Regions from separate parts of the Achromobacter sp. ISS7 genome, predicted to be linked through region 4. Evidence: predicted binding sites of a transcription regulator. Region 4 holds the regulator's gene; each other region holds the start of a gene.
The links. Region 4 encodes FNR, which switches genes on or off when oxygen is low (the NO sensors DNR and NnrR bind a similar motif). Its sites were predicted from a motif close to TTGATNNNNATCAA; they were not measured.
Positions count from the first base shown of each region.

Region 1: the regulator FNR is predicted to act here: its motif matches at 2,016-2,029, upstream of azu (azurin).
Region 2: the regulator FNR is predicted to act here: its motif matches at 2,539-2,552, upstream of ccoN (cytochrome-c oxidase, cbb3-type subunit I).
Region 3: the regulator FNR is predicted to act here: its motif matches at 2,125-2,138, upstream of AC1HFW_RS22765 (DASS family sodium-coupled anion symporter).

Region 1 covers NZ_JAWRZD010000001.1:3,459,576-3,464,390, forward strand. Annotated here, with positions in the region: gene AC1HFW_RS15365 (dihydroorotase) at 1-870, shown strand, start outside; gene hisI (phosphoribosyl-AMP cyclohydrolase) at 884-1,375, shown strand; gene azu (azurin) at 1,467-1,916, opposite strand; gene AC1HFW_RS15380 (4Fe-4S binding protein) at 2,372-4,537, shown strand; gene nosZ (TAT-dependent nitrous-oxide reductase) at 4,584-4,815, shown strand, end outside.
Region 2 covers NZ_JAWRZD010000001.1:3,617,566-3,622,380, forward strand. Annotated here, with positions in the region: gene ccoP (cytochrome-c oxidase, cbb3-type subunit III) at 1-72, opposite strand, end outside; gene AC1HFW_RS16170 (cbb3-type cytochrome oxidase subunit 3) at 69-242, opposite strand; gene ccoO (cytochrome-c oxidase, cbb3-type subunit II) at 245-973, opposite strand; gene ccoN (cytochrome-c oxidase, cbb3-type subunit I) at 984-2,471, opposite strand; gene ccoS (cbb3-type cytochrome oxidase assembly protein CcoS) at 2,679-2,840, opposite strand; gene AC1HFW_RS16190 (hypothetical protein) at 2,837-3,811, opposite strand; gene AC1HFW_RS16195 (adenosylmethionine--8-amino-7-oxononanoate transaminase) at 3,948-4,815, opposite strand, start outside.
Region 3 covers NZ_JAWRZD010000001.1:5,015,905-5,020,719, forward strand. Annotated here, with positions in the region: gene AC1HFW_RS22760 (Ldh family oxidoreductase) at 1-506, opposite strand, end outside; gene AC1HFW_RS22765 (DASS family sodium-coupled anion symporter) at 519-2,012, opposite strand; gene slmA (nucleoid occlusion factor SlmA) at 2,297-2,872, opposite strand; gene AC1HFW_RS22775 (pyrimidine 5'-nucleotidase) at 2,917-3,663, opposite strand; gene argB (acetylglutamate kinase) at 3,663-4,565, opposite strand.
Region 4 covers NZ_JAWRZD010000001.1:2,960,939-2,965,753, forward strand. Annotated here, with positions in the region: gene clpB (ATP-dependent chaperone ClpB) at 1-432, opposite strand, end outside; gene AC1HFW_RS13280 (gamma-glutamylcyclotransferase family protein) at 585-1,016, shown strand; gene fnr (fumarate/nitrate reduction transcriptional regulator Fnr) at 1,140-1,868, shown strand; gene AC1HFW_RS13290 (hypothetical protein) at 1,883-3,085, shown strand; gene AC1HFW_RS13295 (MFS transporter) at 3,316-4,617, shown strand; gene AC1HFW_RS13300 (carboxymuconolactone decarboxylase family protein) at 4,655-4,815, opposite strand, start outside.

The sequences.
Region 1 (4,815 bases), 500 kb from region 4:
ACCGAGGTGCTGCGCCGCATCCTGCGCCATGGCCGCCGCCGCATGGCGGTGCACGCCGAGGACGAGGCCCGGCTGCGCGAGCGCAAATCGATCGTGCTGCCCAGCGGCGACGTCCGCCTGCATCCCCACTGGCGCGACGTCGAAAGCGCGCTGATCGCGACGCGGCGCATCGTGCGGCTGGCGGCTGAAGCCCACCGGCGGCTGCACGTACTGCACGTCTCCAGCGCCGAGGAAATCGCCTTCCTGGCCGAGCACAAGCGACGCGTCAGCGTCGAAGTCACGCCGCATCACCTGACGCTGCACGCGCCCGACTGCTACGAACGACTGGGCAGCCTTGCGCAGATGAATCCGCCGGTCCGCGAGCCGCGCCACCAGGATGCGCTGTGGCAAGGCATTCGCGACGGCGTGGTCGATGTCATCGGCAGCGACCACGCGCCGCACACCTTGGAGGAGAAGGCCAGGCGCTATCCGCAATCCCCCAGCGGCATGACCGGCGTGCAGACCCTGCTGCCGCTGATGCTCGACCACGTGCATGCCGGCCGCCTGAGCCTGCCGCGCCTGGCGGACCTGACCAGCGCCGGCCCGGCGCGCCTGTTCGGCCTCGAAGGCAAGGGCCGCATCGCGCTGGGGTATGACGCCGATTTCAGCATCGTCGACCTCCAGGCATGCCGCGCCATCCGCAACGACTGGATCGCCAGCGTCAGCGGCTGGACGCCGTATGACGGCCTGCGCGTCACGGGCTGGCCCATTCACACCGTCGTGCGCGGCCATGCCGTCGTGCGCGACGAGGCCCTGGTCGATACCGTCCCGCCGGGACAGCCGTTGCGGTTCCTGGAAGCCACGCCGGCCTCGCCATCCCTCGATTCCTGAAAGAGTGTGTCCCATGCGCCAAGAAACGCCCCCACCCCGCAACGCCCTGTTCGCGCCGCGCCTGTCCATCGAACAGGTGGAAGAAGGCCGGGCGCTGGCGCCGAAGTTCGACGAACACGGCCTGATCGCCTGCGTCACCACCGATGCCGGCAGCGGCGAGGTGCTGATGCTGGGCTACATGAATCGCGAAGCCCTGGAGCAGACCATCCGGACCGGCCAGGCGCATTACTGGAGCCGCTCGCGGCAAGCGCTCTGGCACAAGGGCGCCACCAGCGGATTGATTCAGCAGGTTCGCGAGATCCGCGTGGACGACGACCAGGACGCGATCTGGCTGCGGGTGGACATCGACGGCGGCGCGAGCTGTCACGTCGGCTATCGCTCCTGCTTCTACCGCGCCGTGCCCCACGGACAGGACGCGGCCGGGCCGCTGGCGTTCACCGAGAGCGAGAAGGTGTTCGATCCGGTCGAGGTGTACGGCGATGCCCCCAACCCCACGCAACTCTGATCCTTCTCCGTGGCACAAGCGAGCGCCTTGCTGACGCCAAAAAAAACCGGCGTTGGCCGCCGGTTCGCTTCGCGCTCGTGCCCGGACGGACTCAACCGCCCAGCTTGAGCGTGCCCTTCATCATGGCCCAGTGCCCGGGGAACGAGCAGAAGTAGGCGTAGTTCTCGCCCGCGGCGATCTTGGACACGTCGAACGTGACCGAATCGGATTCGCCGCCGCCGATGACCTTGGTGTGGGCGATGACGCGGGTGTCGCCCGCCTTGACGTAGTCCTGCGCCAGGCCGGCGCCCATGCCGTCGGTGGCGACGCCCTGCTTGTCGGCGTCCTTGGTCAGCACCAGGTTGTGGCCCATGGCGACCTTGGCCATCTTGCCGACGTGCTTCAGGTGCACGGTGAACTGCTTGCAGCTCTTGTCGACGACGATTTCCTTGACGTTGTACTGCATGGCGTCGTTGCTTTCGACGGTGGCTTCGCATTGCGCGGCAAGCGCGGGCAGGCTGGCGGCCGACAGCAGGATGGCCAGGGTGGTTTTGGCAAGCATTGAATCTTCTCCGATGACTGAACGGTGTATCTGCGCGCTGCCGGACTCCGCCCGCAACGCCACCGCGCACCAGTCTAGGAGGGCCCCCCGGCAAGCCGCTTGATGCGCATCAAGTGAAGCGCGCTTACCTGCGCACATCCCTACGGTCAATAGGGCTATTACTGATTACGCCGACGATTTTGACAATCCGCAACGTGGGCCCGTGCATCGATTCGTAGGATGGCTGCAAACCAACACCAACAAAGAGTCGAAGCATGCGCGGCAGTCTGGCGGCACATTACGGGGCACGTGGCGGGGCAGGTGGCAAGGCACGTAGCGGGGAAAATGGCGCGACAAGCGGTGCGACAAATGGCGGGGCGCATCGCGGCGCACGGCACGAGCCGCATCGGGGAGTCCAGCGCGGATCCTCGCTTGCCGTCCGGGTCTTCCTCTGCCTCTTGCTGTTGTGCTGTGCATTGGCCGCCACCGCCGTCCAGGCGCAACGGCTGCCCGACTTCCTGAAGACCGTCGCCGTCGCCGACCTCTTCCCCGGCGCCGACCGCATCGGCCCGCCCGAGGGCAAGCCCATGACCGCGCGCGTCTATGCCGGCGAGCGCGCCGTGGGACGCCTCTACCTGACCTCCGACGTGGTCAACACCCGCGGCTATTCCAGCAAGCCCATCGACGTGCTGGTGGGGCTAGCGGACAACGGCCGCATCGTCGGCGCCCGGCTGGTGGAGCACCACGAGCCCATCGTGCTGATCGGCATTCCGCAAGCCAAGGTCGATCACTTCATCCAGGGCTACGTCGGCCTGAACTTCATCGACAGCCCGCCGCGCCACGGCGCGCCGCCGCCGGTGGACATCATCAGCGGCGCCACCGTCACCCTCATGGTGATCGGCGACAGCATCACGCGCTCGGCCATCGCGGTGGCGCGCGCCTATGGCGTGGAGGGCGCTGGCGCCGCCAGCGCCGCGCCCGCCGCCGCGGCTGCGCCTGCACGGCAGATCGACGGTTCACGCGACGCGGTCGAATCCTGGCAGGCCCTGCTCGACGCCGGCGCGGTGCGCAACCTGCGGCTGGCGCCCGAGGACGTCAACCGCGTGTTCCGCGAATCGGGCCGCCAGGACGCGGCCGAACGCGGCCAGGAAACGGCCGACGACGACGTCTTCATCGACCTGTACGTGGCGCTGGCGAGCGTGCCGTCCATCGGCCGCAGCCTGCTTGGAGACGCGGAATGGCAGCGCCTGAAGGAGCGCCTGAAGCCCGGCCAGCAGGCCATCCTGGTGGCGGGCAACGGCGCCTATTCGTTCAAGGGCTCAGGCTACGTGCGCGGCGGCATCTTCGACCGCATCGAGATCATCCAGGACGAAGGCAGCTTCCGCTTCCGCGACCGCAATCACCAGCGCCTGGCCGACGTTGCCGCGCAAGGCGCGCCGGCCCTGCGCGAAGTGGCGCTGTTCGTGGTGCCGGAGGACGCCGCGTTCGACCCGGTCAAGCCGTGGCGACTGCAATTGATGGTGCAACGCGTGCTGAGCGTGTCGGACAAGGCCTTCGTCACGTTCGACCTGCCGTACGCCCTGCCCGACCGCTACACCCGCGTCGCGCCCGGCGCCGCGCCGGCCGCCTCGGCGCCGGCCCCCGAGACGGCGGCCGAGGACGCCGCCCCGCCCGCGCTGTGGCAGCAGATCTGGCGCGGCAAGGCCGCGCAGGTGGCGATCCTGACGGTGGCGCTGATCGTGCTGGTGGGCATCTTCTTCTTCCAGGACCAGCTGACCAGCCGGCCGCTGTTGCATGACCGGCTGCGCCTGGCGTTCCTGGCCTTCGCGCTGTTCTGGATCGGCTGGTACGGCCAGGCGCAGCTGTCCATCGTCAACGTGCTGACGTTCTTCTCGGCGCTACGCACCGACTTCCGCTGGGATTACTTCCTGATGGACCCGCTGGTGTTCATCCTGTGGTGCGCCACCGCCATCTCGATGGTGTTCTGGAACCGCGGCGCCTTCTGCGGCTGGCTGTGCCCGTTCGGCGCGCTGCAGGAACTGGCCAACCGCTTCGCCAAGCGCCTGGGCCTGCGCCAGGTCACGGTGCGCCATGGCGTCAACCAGCGCCTGTCGACGCTGAAGTACGTGATCTTCCTGGTGCTGTTCGGTTTCTCGCTGTACGACCTGGCGCTGGCCGAGCGGCTGGCCGAGGTCGAGCCGTTCAAGACCGCCATCATCCTGCGCTTCGTGCGCGACTGGCCGTTCGTGCTGTTCGCGGTGGCGCTGCTGGCGGCGGGCCTGTTCATCGAACGCTTCTTCTGCCGCTACCTCTGTCCGCTGGGCGCGGCGCTGGCGATTCCGGCGCGGCTGCGCATCTTCGACTGGCTGCGCCGCTACCGCGACTGCGGCAACCCCTGTCAACGCTGCACCAAGGAATGCCCGGTTCAAGCCATCGAGCCGACCGGCGAGATCAACCCGAACGAGTGCATCCAGTGCCTGCATTGCCAGATGCTCTACCACCACAAGCAGAAGTGCCCGCACCTGATCCAGAAGCACGGCAAGCGCGAGCGGCGCCGCGCCGAAGACAGCGAGCCGGCGGTGCAGGAAGTGGTGCTGCACCGCGCGCCCAACCCGAACCCGCCCGCGCCCTCCGAATCCTGATTTCCGTTCCGCGGCGCGAGACGCCGTTCCTATCAAGGAGTTATTCATGTCCGACAAGAACCCCGACAAAACCGGCCTGAGCCGCCGCAGCTTCCTGGGAACCGCCGCCATCACCGGCGCCGCCGGCCTGGTGGGCGGCGCGCAGCTGTCCACCGCCCACGGCAAGGACGCCAAGGCCGGCGCCGCCGGCCAGAGCGGCCACGTCGCGCCGGGCGAGCTGGACGAATACTATGCCTTCAACTCCAGCGGCCAGTCGGGCGAAGTGCGCGTGCTGGGCC
Region 2 (4,815 bases), 660 kb from region 4:
ACACCAGACCACGCCGCCGACCGCGACGATCGAGATGAAATACCCCCAGAAGCCATTGACGAAATCGCTCATGACCGATCCGCTCCATCTTGTTGTGCCGGCCCGAACTCATCGGGCAGCGCGAACGGCAACATGGCCGATTCGCTGTTGGCATGCTGGCGGCCGCGCGAGCAGGCCCACCAGACGATGCCGAAAAAGGTTGCCATCGAGATGGCGGTGACGATTGCGCTCAGCAGGGCCATGGTCAGCCTCCGGTGGCCGCGGGTTGCGCGGCGGCGGCCGGCGGCTGCGCGGCCTTGCTGGCTTCCTCGGCCTTCCTGGCCTCTTCCGCCTTCCTGGCCTGCTGCGCCTTGCGCACGCCGACGCCCAGCCCTTGCAGGTAGGCCACCAGCGCGTCCTCTTCGGTCTTGCCCTCGATGGCCTTGGGCGCCGCGGCGATCTCCTCGTCGGTGTACGGCACGCCCAGGGCGCGCAGCGCGCGCATCCGCTGCTCGACGTTCTGGCCGGTGATCACGGTCTTTTCCAGCCACGGGTAGGCAGGCATGTTGGACTCGGGCACCACCTTGCGCGGGTTGCGCAGGTGGATGCGGTGCCAGTCGTCGGAATAGCGTTCACCCACGCGCGCCAGGTCGGGACCGGTGCGCTTGGAGCCCCACAGGAAGGGGTGGTCGAACACCGACTCCGAAGCCAGCGAGTACGAGCCGTAGCGCTGCACTTCGGCGGCCAGCAGGCGCACCTGCTGCGAGTGGCAGCCGACACAACCTTCGCGGATGTAGACGTCGCGGCCCATCAGGCGCAGCGGGCTGTAGGGTTCGACCCCCGCCACCGGCTGCGTGGTGCTGTGCTGGAAGAACAGCGGCACGATCTGCACCAGCCCGGCGAATGACACCACCAGGATGCTGGCGATGATCATCCAGCCGATGTTCTTCTCGAGCGTCTGGTGGGAAAAAAAGCCTTGTTGCTTGTTGGCCATGATGTCCTCGTCAAACGGTGGCCGGCGCGGGCGCGGCGACAGCCGGCGCGCGGGTGGCGTGGGGGTCGTCCTGCGGGATGGCGGGGTTGACCGCCTGCGCGCCGCGCACCGTCTTCCACACGTTCCAGGCCATGACCAGCACGCCTGACAGGAACAGCGCCCCGCCCAGCAGACGGATCAGGTAGTACGGCACCCGCGTCTTGAGTTCCTCGACGAAGCTGTAGACCAGCGTGCCGTCGGCGGCGGTGTCGCGCCACATCAGGCCCTGCTGCACCCCGGCGATCCACATCGCGGCGATGTACAGCACCACGCCGATGGTGGCGATCCAGAAGTGCAGCTCGATGGCCTTGACGCTGTACATCTTCTCGCGGCCATACAGGCGCGGGATCAGGTAGTAGAGCGAGCCGAACGAGATCATCGCGACCCAGCCCAGCGCGCCGGAGTGCACGTGGCCGATGGTCCAGTCGGTGTAGTGCGACAGCGCGTTCACGGTGCGGATCGACATCATCGAGCCTTCGAACGTGGCCATGCCGTAGAACGACAGCGCGGTCACCATGAACTTCAGGATCGGATCGGTGCGCAGCTTGTACCAGGCGCCCTGCAGCGTCATGATGCCGTTGATCATGCCGCCCCACGACGGCGCCAGCAGGATCAGCGAGAACGTCATGCCCAGCGACTGGGTCCAGTCGGGCAGCGAGGTGTACAGCAGGTGGTGGGGCCCGGCCCACATGTAGGTGAAGGCCAGCGCCCAGAAGTGGACGATGGACAGGCGGTACGAGTAGATCGGACGGCCGGCCTGCTTGGGCACGAAGTAATACATCATGCCCAGGAAGCTGGTGGTCAGGAAGAAGCCGACCGCGTTGTGGCCGTACCACCACTGCACCATGGCGTCCTGCACCCCGGCGTAGGCCGAGTACGACTTCCACAGCGTCACCGGCATCTCGATGTTGTTGAAGATATGCAGGATGGCGATGGTGAGGATGTACGAGCCGAAGAACCAGTTGGCCACGTAGATGTGCTTGGAACGGCGCTTGATGATGGTGCCGAAGAACACGATCGCGTAGGCCACCCAGACCAGGGTGATCAGGATGTCGATCGGCCATTCCAGTTCGGCGTATTCCTTGCTGCTGGTGTAGCCCAGCGGCAGCGTGATGGCGGCGGCCACGATGACCGCCTGCCAGCCCCAGAAGGTGAACGCGGCCAGCCGGTCACAGAAAAGGCGGGCCTGACAGGTGCGCTGGACCACGTAGTACGAGGTCGCGAACAGCGCGCTGCCGCCAAAGGCGAAGATCACGGCATTGGTGTGCAGCGGACGCAGGCGGCCGTAGCTGAGCCAGGCGGTGTCGAAATTCAACTGAGGCCAAATCAGCTGCGCGGCGAGAAAAACGCCCACAGCCATGCCGACAATGCCCCAGACCACCGTCATGAGCGCGAACTGCCTCACGATGCGATAGTTGAAGGTATCGGCCTTGCTTGCGATTGCGGCGCAATCGTTCATCACCCTTCCCCCAAAAGAAACAATTAGCTTCAGGTTTCAATGATGGGGGGTCGCGCGTAAACCGGGGTTGATGTGAATCAAACCCTATTGGCCGTGCAGGGGAACCCGCAGCGCCGGCGCAACGTCCATGGCCGGGCGGCGGACACGGCGGATCGGACGGCTGCCCGATGGCCGCCGCCTGCGCAATGCCCGGTGCCAGAGGGGGATCTAGCCGCGCGCGGCCGGGCCGCTGTCGTCGTCGCGCAGGATGGCGGTGCCGGCGTTGTCGGTGTCGTCGTACTGGCCGTTGAACACGGCCCACCACAGCGACACGCCGATGGCCAGCACGAACAGCAGGGACAGCGGCAGGAGCAGATAAAGGATGGTCATGGCGCGGCTTCCAGCGCGCCGCCGGGCGCCAGGCTGCCCGACCAGTCCTGGCGCGACAGCCGCCAGGAGTTGTAGGCCACCGCCAGCGACGACACCAGCATGGTGATGGCCGCCAGCCAGGGCGTGACCCAGCCGACCAGCGCCAGCGGCGTCATCAGCAGGTGCCAGACCAGCGAGCCGTGCAGGTTCTGGCGCGCCTTGCGTTGCGCCTGGGCCAGCAGCGCGTCCAGCGCGGCGTCGGGCATGGACGGATGCGCCGCCAGCGCCGAATGCGCCGACGCCATGGCGGTGGGCACCGCCATCGACATGGCACAGGGACAGCTCATGACCAGCAGCGCCACCATCACCGGGATGCTGTGGGCCGGGTCGATATAGGCCCAGGCCGCCGCCGCGCCCAGCGCCAGCGCCACCTGCGCCATCACGAAGCGCGACGCCAGCCGGTCGGCGCCCGCGCCCAGCCGCTGGCGCTGGGCCTCGACCCTGGCATGGCGCTGGCCGCCGGCGGTGCCGCCGAACGACTGGCGTGCGCACAGTTCCAGGTAGCGCGCGGTCAGCAGGAACGCGACGAACATGGTGACCGAATCGAAATAGACCTCGCCGTGGCCCGAGTAGGTGGCGTAGACACTGGGGATGAAGGCGGCGACGATGCCCAGCGCCACCGGCACGTCCATGCCGGCGCGGCCCTGGCGCAGGTTGGCGCCGGCGTGGCGCCAGATCGGCCAGGCCGAATACAGCACCACCGGCACCGTCAGGGCCAGGCTGGCCCAGTTCATCAGCACGATGGCCCAGTCGAGCGTGTCCAGGGCGTCCCTGGGAATGCCTTCGTGGCGCAGGTAGCCGGGCCAGGCGAACATCATCACCTGCATCATCGCCAGCCACGCCAGCGACAGGCGCACCAGCGCGTGGCGGCGCTGCTGGCGCTCGGCGTCGGACAGGGACGAAGGGACGGCGAAAATGGATTTTGCTCGCATGCGCCGATGCTACCCAGCGCCGCCGGCGCCCGCCTTGACCTGGATCAAGCAGCCCCCGGCGCCTTGCCGCGACCCCGCCCGGTGACGGCGGGAATCCCGGCGGCGGCGCCGTCAACCGGCCGGGGGCGCCGCCGATTCAGGGCCGCTGCGCGCGCAGCACGGTCACGACCGCCCGCATCAGGGTGTCCAGCTCGTCCGGGGCGATGGTCAGCGCCGGCGTCAAATACACCACGTTGCCGAACGGCCGCACCCAGACGCCGGCCTCGACCAGGCGCCGCTTGAGGGCCTCGCGGTCGTCGATGCGGTCCAGCTCGACCACGCCGATCGCGCCCAGCACCCGCACGTCGCGCACCCAGGCCAGCTCGCGGCACGGCGCCAGCCCCGCTTCCAGGGCCGACGACAGCGCCCGCGCCTGGGCCAGGCGCGGTTCGCTCTCGAACAGGTCGAGCGAGGCGTTGGCGGCGGCGCAGGCCAGCGCGTTGCCCATGAACGTAGGGCCATGCATCAGCGCGTGCGACGGGTCGTCCGACCAGAAGGCGTCGAACACCCGGCTGCTGGCCACCGTGGCGGCCAGCGGCAGCGTGCCGCCGGTCAGGGCCTTGGACAGTGTGATGATGTCGGGGCGGATGCCGGCCTGCTCGAACGCGAACATCGTGCCGGTGCGGCCGAAGCCGGTGAAGATCTCGTCGAAGATCAGCAGCAGGCCATGGCGGTCGGCCAGCTGGCGCAGGCGCCGCAGCACCTCGGGGTCGTGCAGCAGCATGCCGCCGGCGCCCTGCACCAGCGGCTCGACCAGGATGCCGGCCAGTTGCGGGCCGCGCGTCTCCAGGAAGGCGTCGAGCCGGGCCATGGCGGCCTCGTCGCGCGGCAGGTCGACGATGTCGTGTTCGGCCAGCATGCCGCGGAACAGGCTGTGCATGCCCTCGTCGGGGTCGCACACCGCCATGGTGCCGAAGGTGTCGCCGTGATAGCCGCCGCGGAACGCCAGGAAGCGGCTGCGGCCG
Region 3 (4,815 bases), 2.1 Mb from region 4:
GGCAGGGGGCCGGCGAAGCACAGCGGATTGGTCGTCAGGCAGGCGCGCGCGCCGCCGAACGGCGCTACCGTGGGCGCGCGGTTGATCACGTTGGTGAAGGCCAGCAGGATCAGGCCTTTGGCCGCCACCATCTCGCCATAGTGGCCCATGCGGCCCAGGTGATGGCTGCGGCGCAGCGTCAGGATGCACTGGCCGTGCGCCTGCGTGCGTTCGATGGCCTGCTCGATCACGACCTTGCCCACGTACTGGCCCAGGCCGTTGTGGCCGTCGTAGGCCAGCATGGCGCCGCGGTCGTTGAGCAGCTCGGGGCGGCCGTCGCCCTGCGCCAGGCCTTCGCTCAGCACGCGCCGGTAGTTGGTCAGGATCGACAGGCCGTGGCTGGTGTAGCCGACCCGGTCGGACTCCACCAGGTGCTCGGCCACGTCGCGGGCGATGTCCTCGGGCACGCCTTGCGCCATCAGCACGCGGCGGCCGTATTCATTGGCTTGGGCAATGGAGATTTTCATGATGCGATCTCCTTACAGCCAGCCGAGCCAGCGCCAGTAGGTCATGCCCATCAGCATCATCAGCGCGTAGCCGATGATGGTGACCAGGATGCCGACCTTGGCGAACTGCTTGGCGTTGAAGGTTTCGGTGCCCAGGCACACCATGTTCTGCGGCGCGTTGATCGGCAGGATGAAGCCGTAGCTCACCACGAAGCCCAGCAGCATGGTCATGCCCAGGCGGCTGAAGTCGCCCGGCAGCGTGGCCAGCACCGAGATCAGGATCGGCAGCATCGCCGAGGTCAGCGCGGTGGCGCTGGCGAACCCGAGGTGGATGATGATCAGGAAGGCCGACAGGATCGCGAAGATCGCCAGCGGGCCGAGATGGTCGAGACCGGTATGCGCCACCACCTGGTTGCCCAGCCATTGGCCGGCCTGCGTGGTCAGCAGCGCGGTGCCCAGGCTGATGCCGACGCCGAACACGATCACGGTGCCCCATGGGATGCGCGATTGCACGTCTTTCCAGGTCATCACGCCAAAGCGCGGCAGCAGCAGCAGGACCAGGCCGAAGTAGGTGGTCGAGGTGGTGTCGAACTTGTGCAGCTTGCCTTCGGTCGACCAGAACAGCAGCAGCATGACGGACACGGCCATCAGGCGCTTTTGCGCGCCGGTCATGGGGCCCAGTTCAAGCAGCGATTTCTCGACGGCTTCCTTGCCCCCCGCGATGCTGTCGCTTTCCGGCGGCAGCAGCTTGAGGACGATGATGATCAGCACGGCCGACATGATCAGCGACCACGGGGCGCCGGCGATCAGCCAGTCCGACCAGGCCACGCGCTGGCCCAGCATCTTTTCCATGAAGCCGACCGTCAGCAGGTTCTGCGCGGCGGCGGTCTGGATGCCGACGTTCCAGATGCTGGTGGCCTGCGCCACGATGATCATGATGCCGGCGGCGATGTTCGAGCGCTTGTCCACGCCGAAGGCCGCGATCACGCCCATCATGATGGGCACCACGGCGGCGCTGCGGGCGGTGGCGCTGGGCACTACCAGGCTCAGCACGATGGTCACCGCGATACATCCGATCAGGATGCGGCGCGTGCTGGTGCCGACCTTGGACAGCGTCACCAGCGCGATGCGCCGGTCCAGTCCGGTGAAGGTCATGGCCGCGGCGATGAACAGCGCGCCGGTGACCAGCGCCAGCGCCGAGTTGGCGAAGCCGGTCAGCGCCATGCTGATGGCGGCGGAGGTGCCGTACAGCACCTGCGGATCCTTCACGGTGGGCGCGGTGCCCAGCAGGAAGGCCATCAGCGTCGTGATCATGATCGCGCTGGCTTCGTAGGACACGGCTTCCGTGATCCACACCACCACCGCGAATGCGAGGATCGCCAACATGCGATGGCCGGCGACGGGCAGGTCCGCCGGCAGGGGCATCATCAGCACGCCGATCATGACGAGGAAACCGGCGACCAGGCCGATCGGAATTTTGGCTTTCTTGGGGGCTTGCGAGGCAGGGACAGCGGTTTCCGCAGTCATATCCATCTCCGGTTGAGGTCAAACTGACGGCACCTCGTCACAGCCCTGGGCTGGATCAAAACGAAGTGCCGACGCTACAGAATGATCGTGACGGCATTAAGGAAAACCCGTATTGATGCATATCAACTCGAGGGACAATCGTGCTTGTCGGAAAACCGATCCGGAGATTATGCTCGTCCGCCCGCGAAAATCGCAACCCTGCGAATGTTGCATGAAAACATACAAATAACGCAACGACAGTCGTGCGGGACCGTTAATTCGTTCGTGTTATGGCGCGAATGGGGTCAGCCCAGCGCCAGGCGCAATTGTTCGTCCAGGTGCAGCGTGGGCGCCACGCGCCAGCCGCTCTGGGCATAGCGCAGCCACCGTCCCAGCACCAGGTGCGTCAGCAGGCTGGCGTGCGCGGCCACGTTGGCCTCGGGCGGCAGGCCGCCATCGGTGACGGCGATGCGCAGCGATTGCTTCAACGACGCCTCGATGCGGTCATTGATGTGGTTGATCCGTTCCTGCAGGCGGTTGTCCTCGGTGACCAGAGCGTCGCCGGTCAGCACCCGCGTCATGCCCTTGTTGCGCTCCGAGAACGTCAGCAGCATCGACACCGTCTGGTGCGCCTGCGACAGGCCGTAGGGCTCGGCGATCGCGATCTGGTTCACCAGCGTGAAGATGCTGGTCTCGATGAACTCGATCAGTCCCTCGAACATCTGCGCCTTGCTGGCGAAATGTCGGTAGAGCGCGGCTTCCGAGACCGCCAGGCGGGCGGCCAGCGCCGCCGTGGTGATGCGCGAGGCGTGCGGCTGCTCCAGCATCTCGGCCAGGGTCTGCAGAATCTGGGTCTTGCGCTCGCCGGGTTTGCTCGCCATGGACGGGTCTGGTGGTACGCAGGCAGGGGTGGGGGGAGGGGGCGCTAGCCCCGCAAGGGACGCCGGCGCAGCAGCAGATCACTGACGCAGTTTACCCGCAAGTCGACATACGACGGCCGCTGCGCGCGACCGCGCGAAAAGGGCGTGCCGGGATGGAATACGTGCACCGTGCGCAGTCCGGCGCGCCGCGCGCCGCGCAGGTTGGCGAGGGTGTCTTCGACCAGCACCGCCTGGCGCGCCGGCACGCCTTCGCGCGCCAGCACGTAGCGCAGCAGCGCGGGCGACGGCTTGGGGCGGAACTCGCCGTGCAGCCGCATGTGCTCGATGGCCCACAGGCTGTCGAACTGGCGCAGGATGCCCAGCCGCCGCAGCACGGCGCGCGCGTAATGCAGCGGCGCGTTGGTCAGCAGCACCTTGCGGCCGGGCAGTTGCCGCAGCTTGTAGGCCAGCGCCTTCTCGGCGCGCACCAGCGGGTCGACGTCGAAGTCGTGGCTGCGGTGCAGGAAGGCGTGCGGGTCGACGCCATGGTTGCGGACCATGCCGATCATCGTCGCGCCGTAGCGCTGCCAGTACTGCTTGCGCACGGCGTTGGCGGTATCGACGTCGACGTCCAGCGCCTCGGCCACGGCCATGGTCATGCCATGGTCGATCCGCGGAAAGATGGCGTGGGAGGTGTCGTGCAGCGTGTTGTCCAGATCAAACAACCACAGGCGCCCGGGGGCGCCTGTGGCGGTGCGGCGCGAGCGGCGCTGGCGCACCGCCGGCCGCAGCAGGGTGCGCAGCGCTCGCATCAGTGCGAGCTGATCATCGTGCCAACGCCTTGGTCGGTCAGGATTTCCAGCAGCAGGCAGTGCGGCACGCGGCCGTCGACGATGTGCACCGAGTTGACGCCGTTCTTGGCGGCATCGAGCGCGGACGAGATCTTGGGCAGCATGCCGCCCGAGATGGTGCCGTCGGCGAACAGCTCGTCGATGGTCTGGGCCGACAGGCTGCGCAGCAGCTTGCCGGCCTTGTCCAGCACGCCCGGGGTGTTGGTCAGCATCAGCAGCTTTTCGGCGCCCAGCACTTCGGCCATCTTGCCGGCGACGACGTCGGCGTTGATGTTGTAGGCGGTGCCGTCTTCACCGTAGCCGATGGGCGAGATGACCGGAATGAACTGGTCGTCCTGCAAGGCCTTGACCACCGCCGGCTCGACCAGCGTGATGTCGCCGACGAAGCCGATGTCGATCGGTTCGGCGGGATTCTCCTTGTTGGCCATCAGCTTCTTCTGGGCCTGGATCAGTCCGCCGTCCTTGCCGGTCAGGCCCACGGCCTTGCCGCCGACCTCGTTGATCATCATGACGATGTCCTGCTGGACCTGGCCGCCCAGCACCCATTCGACCACTTCCATGGTCTCGGCGTCGGTGACGCGCATGCCCTGGATGAAGGTGCCCTGCTTGCCGATGCGGCGCAGCGCGTCGTCGATCTGCGGACCGCCGCCGTGCACCACCACCGGATTCAGGCCGACCAGCTTGAGCAACACCACGTCATGCGCGAAGCTGCGTTGCAATCGCTCTTCCGTCATGGCGTTGCCGCCGTACTTGACCACGATGGTTTTGCCGTGGAATCGTCGAATATAAGGCAGCGCTTCGGAGAGCACCGCGGCTTTGACAGCAGGAGACGAGACGGCAGCAGGGTCGGGGGTGTCGGTCATGGCAGCTAAGTCGGCAATAAGTAGGGTATGAAAGTTAGAGGTTGAAAGCCTGCGCCGCTGATGGCGCGATGGCATTGCCCCCCATGGGGGCGTGGGGTCCGGCAGTAAAAAATGCCTGCACAGGAACGCGTTGGCAACGCGGTAGCGCAAGCATACGACGGATTGTAGTCCCCGCAGGTTTCTTATGCTTTAAACCCATGTTCATATGCCCGACAAATAACCGGCATTGGGGTAAATTGGGGGCGTTTTC
Region 4 (4,815 bases):
GCCGCGCACGGCGTCGATGGCGGCCTCGAGGGCCTTTTTCTGCAGGCCCGCTTCGCGCAGGATGCGGCCGGCCTCGCCCTTGTCGTCGGCCAGGGCCAGCAGGAACAGCTCGCTCGCGATGTAGGTGTCGCCGCGGCGCGCGGCTTCCTTGTCGGTGCGGGTCAGCACGCCTTGCAGGTCGCGGCCGACCTGGACGTTGTCGTCGCCCTGCACCTGGGGCAGCGCCTTGAGCGCGGCGTCCAGGGCCGGCTGCAGCCGGTTGACGGCCACGCCGGCGCGCGCCAGCAGGCTGCCGGCGCCGCTATCGGCGTCGGACAGCAGCGCCGACAGCACGTGGACGGGCTCGATGTAGGGATGATCGTTGCGGGCGGCCAGACTCTGAGCGTCGGCCAGGGCTTGCTGGAACTTGGTAGTCAGTTTGTCGAATCGCATAATGGTCGTTGTGGCTTGTTGGTGAGCCTGACCGATACGCGCCGGCGGGCTCGATGACCTGAATATGCGGCCGGATGCGAGTATTTCAATACCTCGCCGGCCTCATGGCTTTATGTCCGTGGACACATCCGCGTGCAGCAACAATCTGAACTATGAGCATATACGTTTTTGTCTACGGCACGCTACGCGCGGGCGAAATCAACGACCTGGCGCAGGCCGCCGCCCGCCGCGGCCTGCCGCCGGCCCGCCACGTGGGCGCGGCCACCGTGCCCGGCATGCTGGTGGATTTCGGCGACTGGCCCGGGTTGCTCCCGGTGGCCGACGGCCGGCGGGTGCGGGGCGACATCTACGAGGTCGACCCGGCCCTGGTCGCCCTGATGGATGAGATCGAGGAGTACGCGCCCGGGCGGCCCGGCTGCTTCGTGCGCCGGCCGGTGCTGGCGCGGCCGCTGGCGCCCGGCGCCGCCCCGGTGGCCTGCGAGTATTACCCCATCGACCCGGCCTGGCGCGGGACGGCGGCGGACATCGACGGCGACGACTGGGTCGCCTACCGCCAGGCCCGTCCGGCCCGGATGCCGCCGTAGGAATGCGCTGCAAAACGCCCCGTAAGACACCCGTAGTAACAACGGACTACAATGGAGACCTGTCTTCACGCTTTAAGCCCCTCCAGGCTACCCGCCGGGTCCGGGCACTATAAAGGTCATCGTATGCAAAAACGGGTTCCCGTTGCCCCTGATGCCGCCCACTGTTCCACGTGTATGTTGGGCCACGTGTGTGTCCCGGTCGGGATGGCAGCCGCCGAAGTAGAAAAGCTGGACGAACTGGTGAAAGAGCGCGTGCGCCTCGAAAAGGGCAAGACGCTGTATTCGCTGGATCACCCCCTGGACGCCGTCTACGGCGTGCGCTTCGGCAGCCTGAAAACGCAGCTCGAAGACGCCACCGGCCAGATCCAGATCACCGGCTTCCACCTGCCCGGCGAGATCGTCGGCATGGACGGCATGCTCGACGGCAAGCACGTCTCGGCCGCCGTCGCCCTGGAAGACTCCGAAGTCTGCGTGATCCGCCTGAACGAAGTCGACCGCGTGGCCACCCACCTGCCCTCGCTGCAGCAGCAGTTCCGCCGCCTGATGAGCCGCGAGATCACGCGCTCGCACCAGATGCTGGCGTCGCTGGGCTCGATGCGTTCCGAACAGCGCCTGGCCGCGTTCCTGCTCAACCTGTCGCAACGCTATGCGTCGCTCGGCTACTCGTCGACCGAATTCGTGCTGCGCATGAGCCGCGAGGAAATCGGCAACTATCTCGGCCTGACGCTGGAAACGGTCAGCCGGCTGTTCTCGCGCTTCGCGCGCGATGGCCTGATCCGCATCAACCAGCGCGAAGTCCGCATCCTGGACCAACCCGCGCTCAAGCAACTGCTGGGCCACGAGGGCTGCTGACGCCCGCCCGCGCCATGCGCCGCACAGCCGTACCCGGCGCCGCGCAGCCCCATCCGGCGCCGCGCCTGCCGCGCTCGCGCGGCGCCTTGGGCGCGGCGGCGCTGGCCCTGGCGGCCCTGCTGCCCCTGGCGGCGCGCGCGCAGACGCCGCTGCCCGATCCCTACGATTACGACGAGCCCGCGCCCGCCCCCAAGCGCGTGGTGATTCCGCGCTGGCAGACGCTCGAACTGGGCAAGCCCGGCCACCGCTACAAGGTACCGGTCTATGCTAACCGGAACCTGGCGCGCGGCGACCTGAGCGATATCAAGCAAATCGTGATCGTGTTCCATGGGGTCAAGCGCAACGCCGACGCCTATTACGAAACCGTCGCCACGGTGCTGGCGGCCAACCCGGCGCGCGCCAACGACACCCTGATCCTGGCGCCGCGCTTCGTCGGCGTGATCGACTCGGGCTACGCCGGCATGGCGGCCTGGCGCAAGTCCAGCTGGGAAGACGGCGAGGACAGCGTGCAGGCCAATGGCCGGCCGGCGCCGGTCAGCTCGTTCCAGGTGATCGACGACCTGCTGCGCAGCCTGGACGACCGCAAGCGCCTGCCGACCCTGGCCGGCATCGTGCTGGCCGGCCACTCCGGCGGCGCCCAGCTGGTGCAGCGCTATGCCGTGCTGAACCAGATCGACGGCCCGCTGCGCCGCGACGGCATCGCCGTGCGCTACGTGGTGGCCAATCCCTCGTCCTACCTGTATCTGACCAAGGAACGCCCGCGTCCCGACGGCAAGGGCTACGCGCCCTACGAGCGCGGCATCTGCCCCACCTACAACCAGTACAAGTACGGCACCGACAAGCTGCCCCCGTTCGCGCAGGAAACCGACGACACGCGCCTGTTCATCCGCTACGCGGCGCGCGACGTGACCTACCTGCTGGGCGGCGCCGACAACAATCCCGAGCATCGCCTGCTGGACAAGACCTGCGGCGCCGAGGCCCAGGGCGCCACCCGGCTGGCACGCGGCACCGCCTACCTGCAATACGAGCGCATCGTCGCCGCGCGCGGCAACCGGCCGGTGACGCTGCACCGCGCCGGCTTCGAAGTGACCGGCGTCGGCCACGAGAACAAGGGCATGTTCAGCTCGGTCTGCGGCGCGCGCGCGCTGCTGGGCGAGAACGCCCTGGCGCCGGCCGGCGCGGCCGCCTGCACGGTGATCGAGCCGCCGCGCAAGTAGGGCGCGCGCCCCACTCAACGCAACCGCCAGACCCGCCAGGAAAGCCGCGCGGCCCCGTGCACGGCGCAATGCGCCGCGAGCCGCATTCCGCGCCAGGGGCCGCAAGCCGCGTGCCCGACTCGCGATCATTGTTGACACCAAGCTGAACAAATATCCCGGACGCGCGCGGGGGTGCATTTTCGCGCCGGCAGGCGCAAGATAGGCGGGTACCGTCTCCGTGGAAGACAGATATGAGCCAAGCGTATCTCGACATGCCCGACGCCAAACGCCGCATCAAGGCGATCTTCGTCGGCTCCATGGGCAACCTGGTCGAATGGTATGACTTCTACGCCTATACCGCCTTCGCCCTGTACTTCGCCCCCGCCTTCTTCCCCTCGCACGACCCGGTCGTGCAGCAGCTGAACGCCGCCACGCTGTTCGCCGCCGGCTTCATCGTGCGGCCGCTGGGCGGCTGGCTGTTCGGCCACCTGGCCGACCGCCACGGGCGACGATTGTCGCTGATGGTCTCGGTCGGCATGATGTGCGTCGGCTCGCTGATCATCGCGGTCACGCCCACCTACGCGTCCATCGGGCTGGCGGCGCCGGCGCTCCTGGCGCTGGCGCGGGTCATCGAGGGCCTGAGCCTGGGCGGCGAATACGGCGCCAGCGCCACCTACCTCACCGAGATCGCCGACCCGGACCACCGCGGCTTCTATTCCAGCTTCCAGTACGTCACGCTGATCGGCGGCCAGCTCTGCGCCATCCTGGTGCTGCTGTTGCTGCAGAACGTGTTCCTGACGCACGAGCAATTGGTGGAATGGGGCTGGCGCATTCCGTTCGTGATCGGCGCCATGCTGGCCATCATCACCGCCGTCATGCGGCGCGACATGCCCGAGACCGATTCCTACAAGCAGGCCAGCCAGAGCAAGCCCAAGACCAGCTCGTTGCGCGGCCTGCTGCGCTATCCGCGCGAGGTCGCGATCGTGGTCGGCCTGACGGCCGGCGGCACGGCGGCGTTCTACACCTTCACCACCTACATGCAGACCTTCGTGCGGCAGACCGCCGGGTTCTCCGACATCGTCACCACCTACGTGATCGCCGCGTCGCTGATCTTCGCGCTGATCCTGCAGCCGCTGTACGGCGCGCTATCCGACAAGATCGGGCGCAAGCCGCTGCTGGTGTTCTTCGGCATCGCCGGCGCGCTGCTCACCGTGCCGCTGCTGATGACGCTGTCGCACACGCGCTCGCCGTTCATCGCCTTCCTGCTGATCTGCGCGGCCTGGATCTTCACCGCCGGCTACACCTCGATCAACGCGGTGGTGAAGGCCGAGCTGTTCCCCACCAACATCCGCGCCACCGGCGTGGCGGTGCCCTACGCCATCACCGTGTCGATCTTCGGCGGCACGGCGCCGGCCATCGCGCTGTGGTTCAAGCAGCAGGGCCACGAAGAGTGGTTCTACTACTACCTGGCGGGCGTGATCTTCATTTCGCTGCTGGTGTACGCGACCATGCGCGACACCAAGCATCAGTCGGCCATGCACCGGCACGATTGACGGCGCCTGCGCGGCGCATGGCCGGCGCGCCCTGGCGTCAGCCCGGCTGATGCGCGCTGACCGCGTCCAGCACGCGGGCCGAGTACACCATCGCCGCGCCCGCGTTCAAGGCCACCGCCACGCCCAGCGCCTCGCCGATTTCCTCGCGGCTGGCGCCGTGCTTGAGCGCCTGCGCCGAATGCACGGTGATGCAGCCGT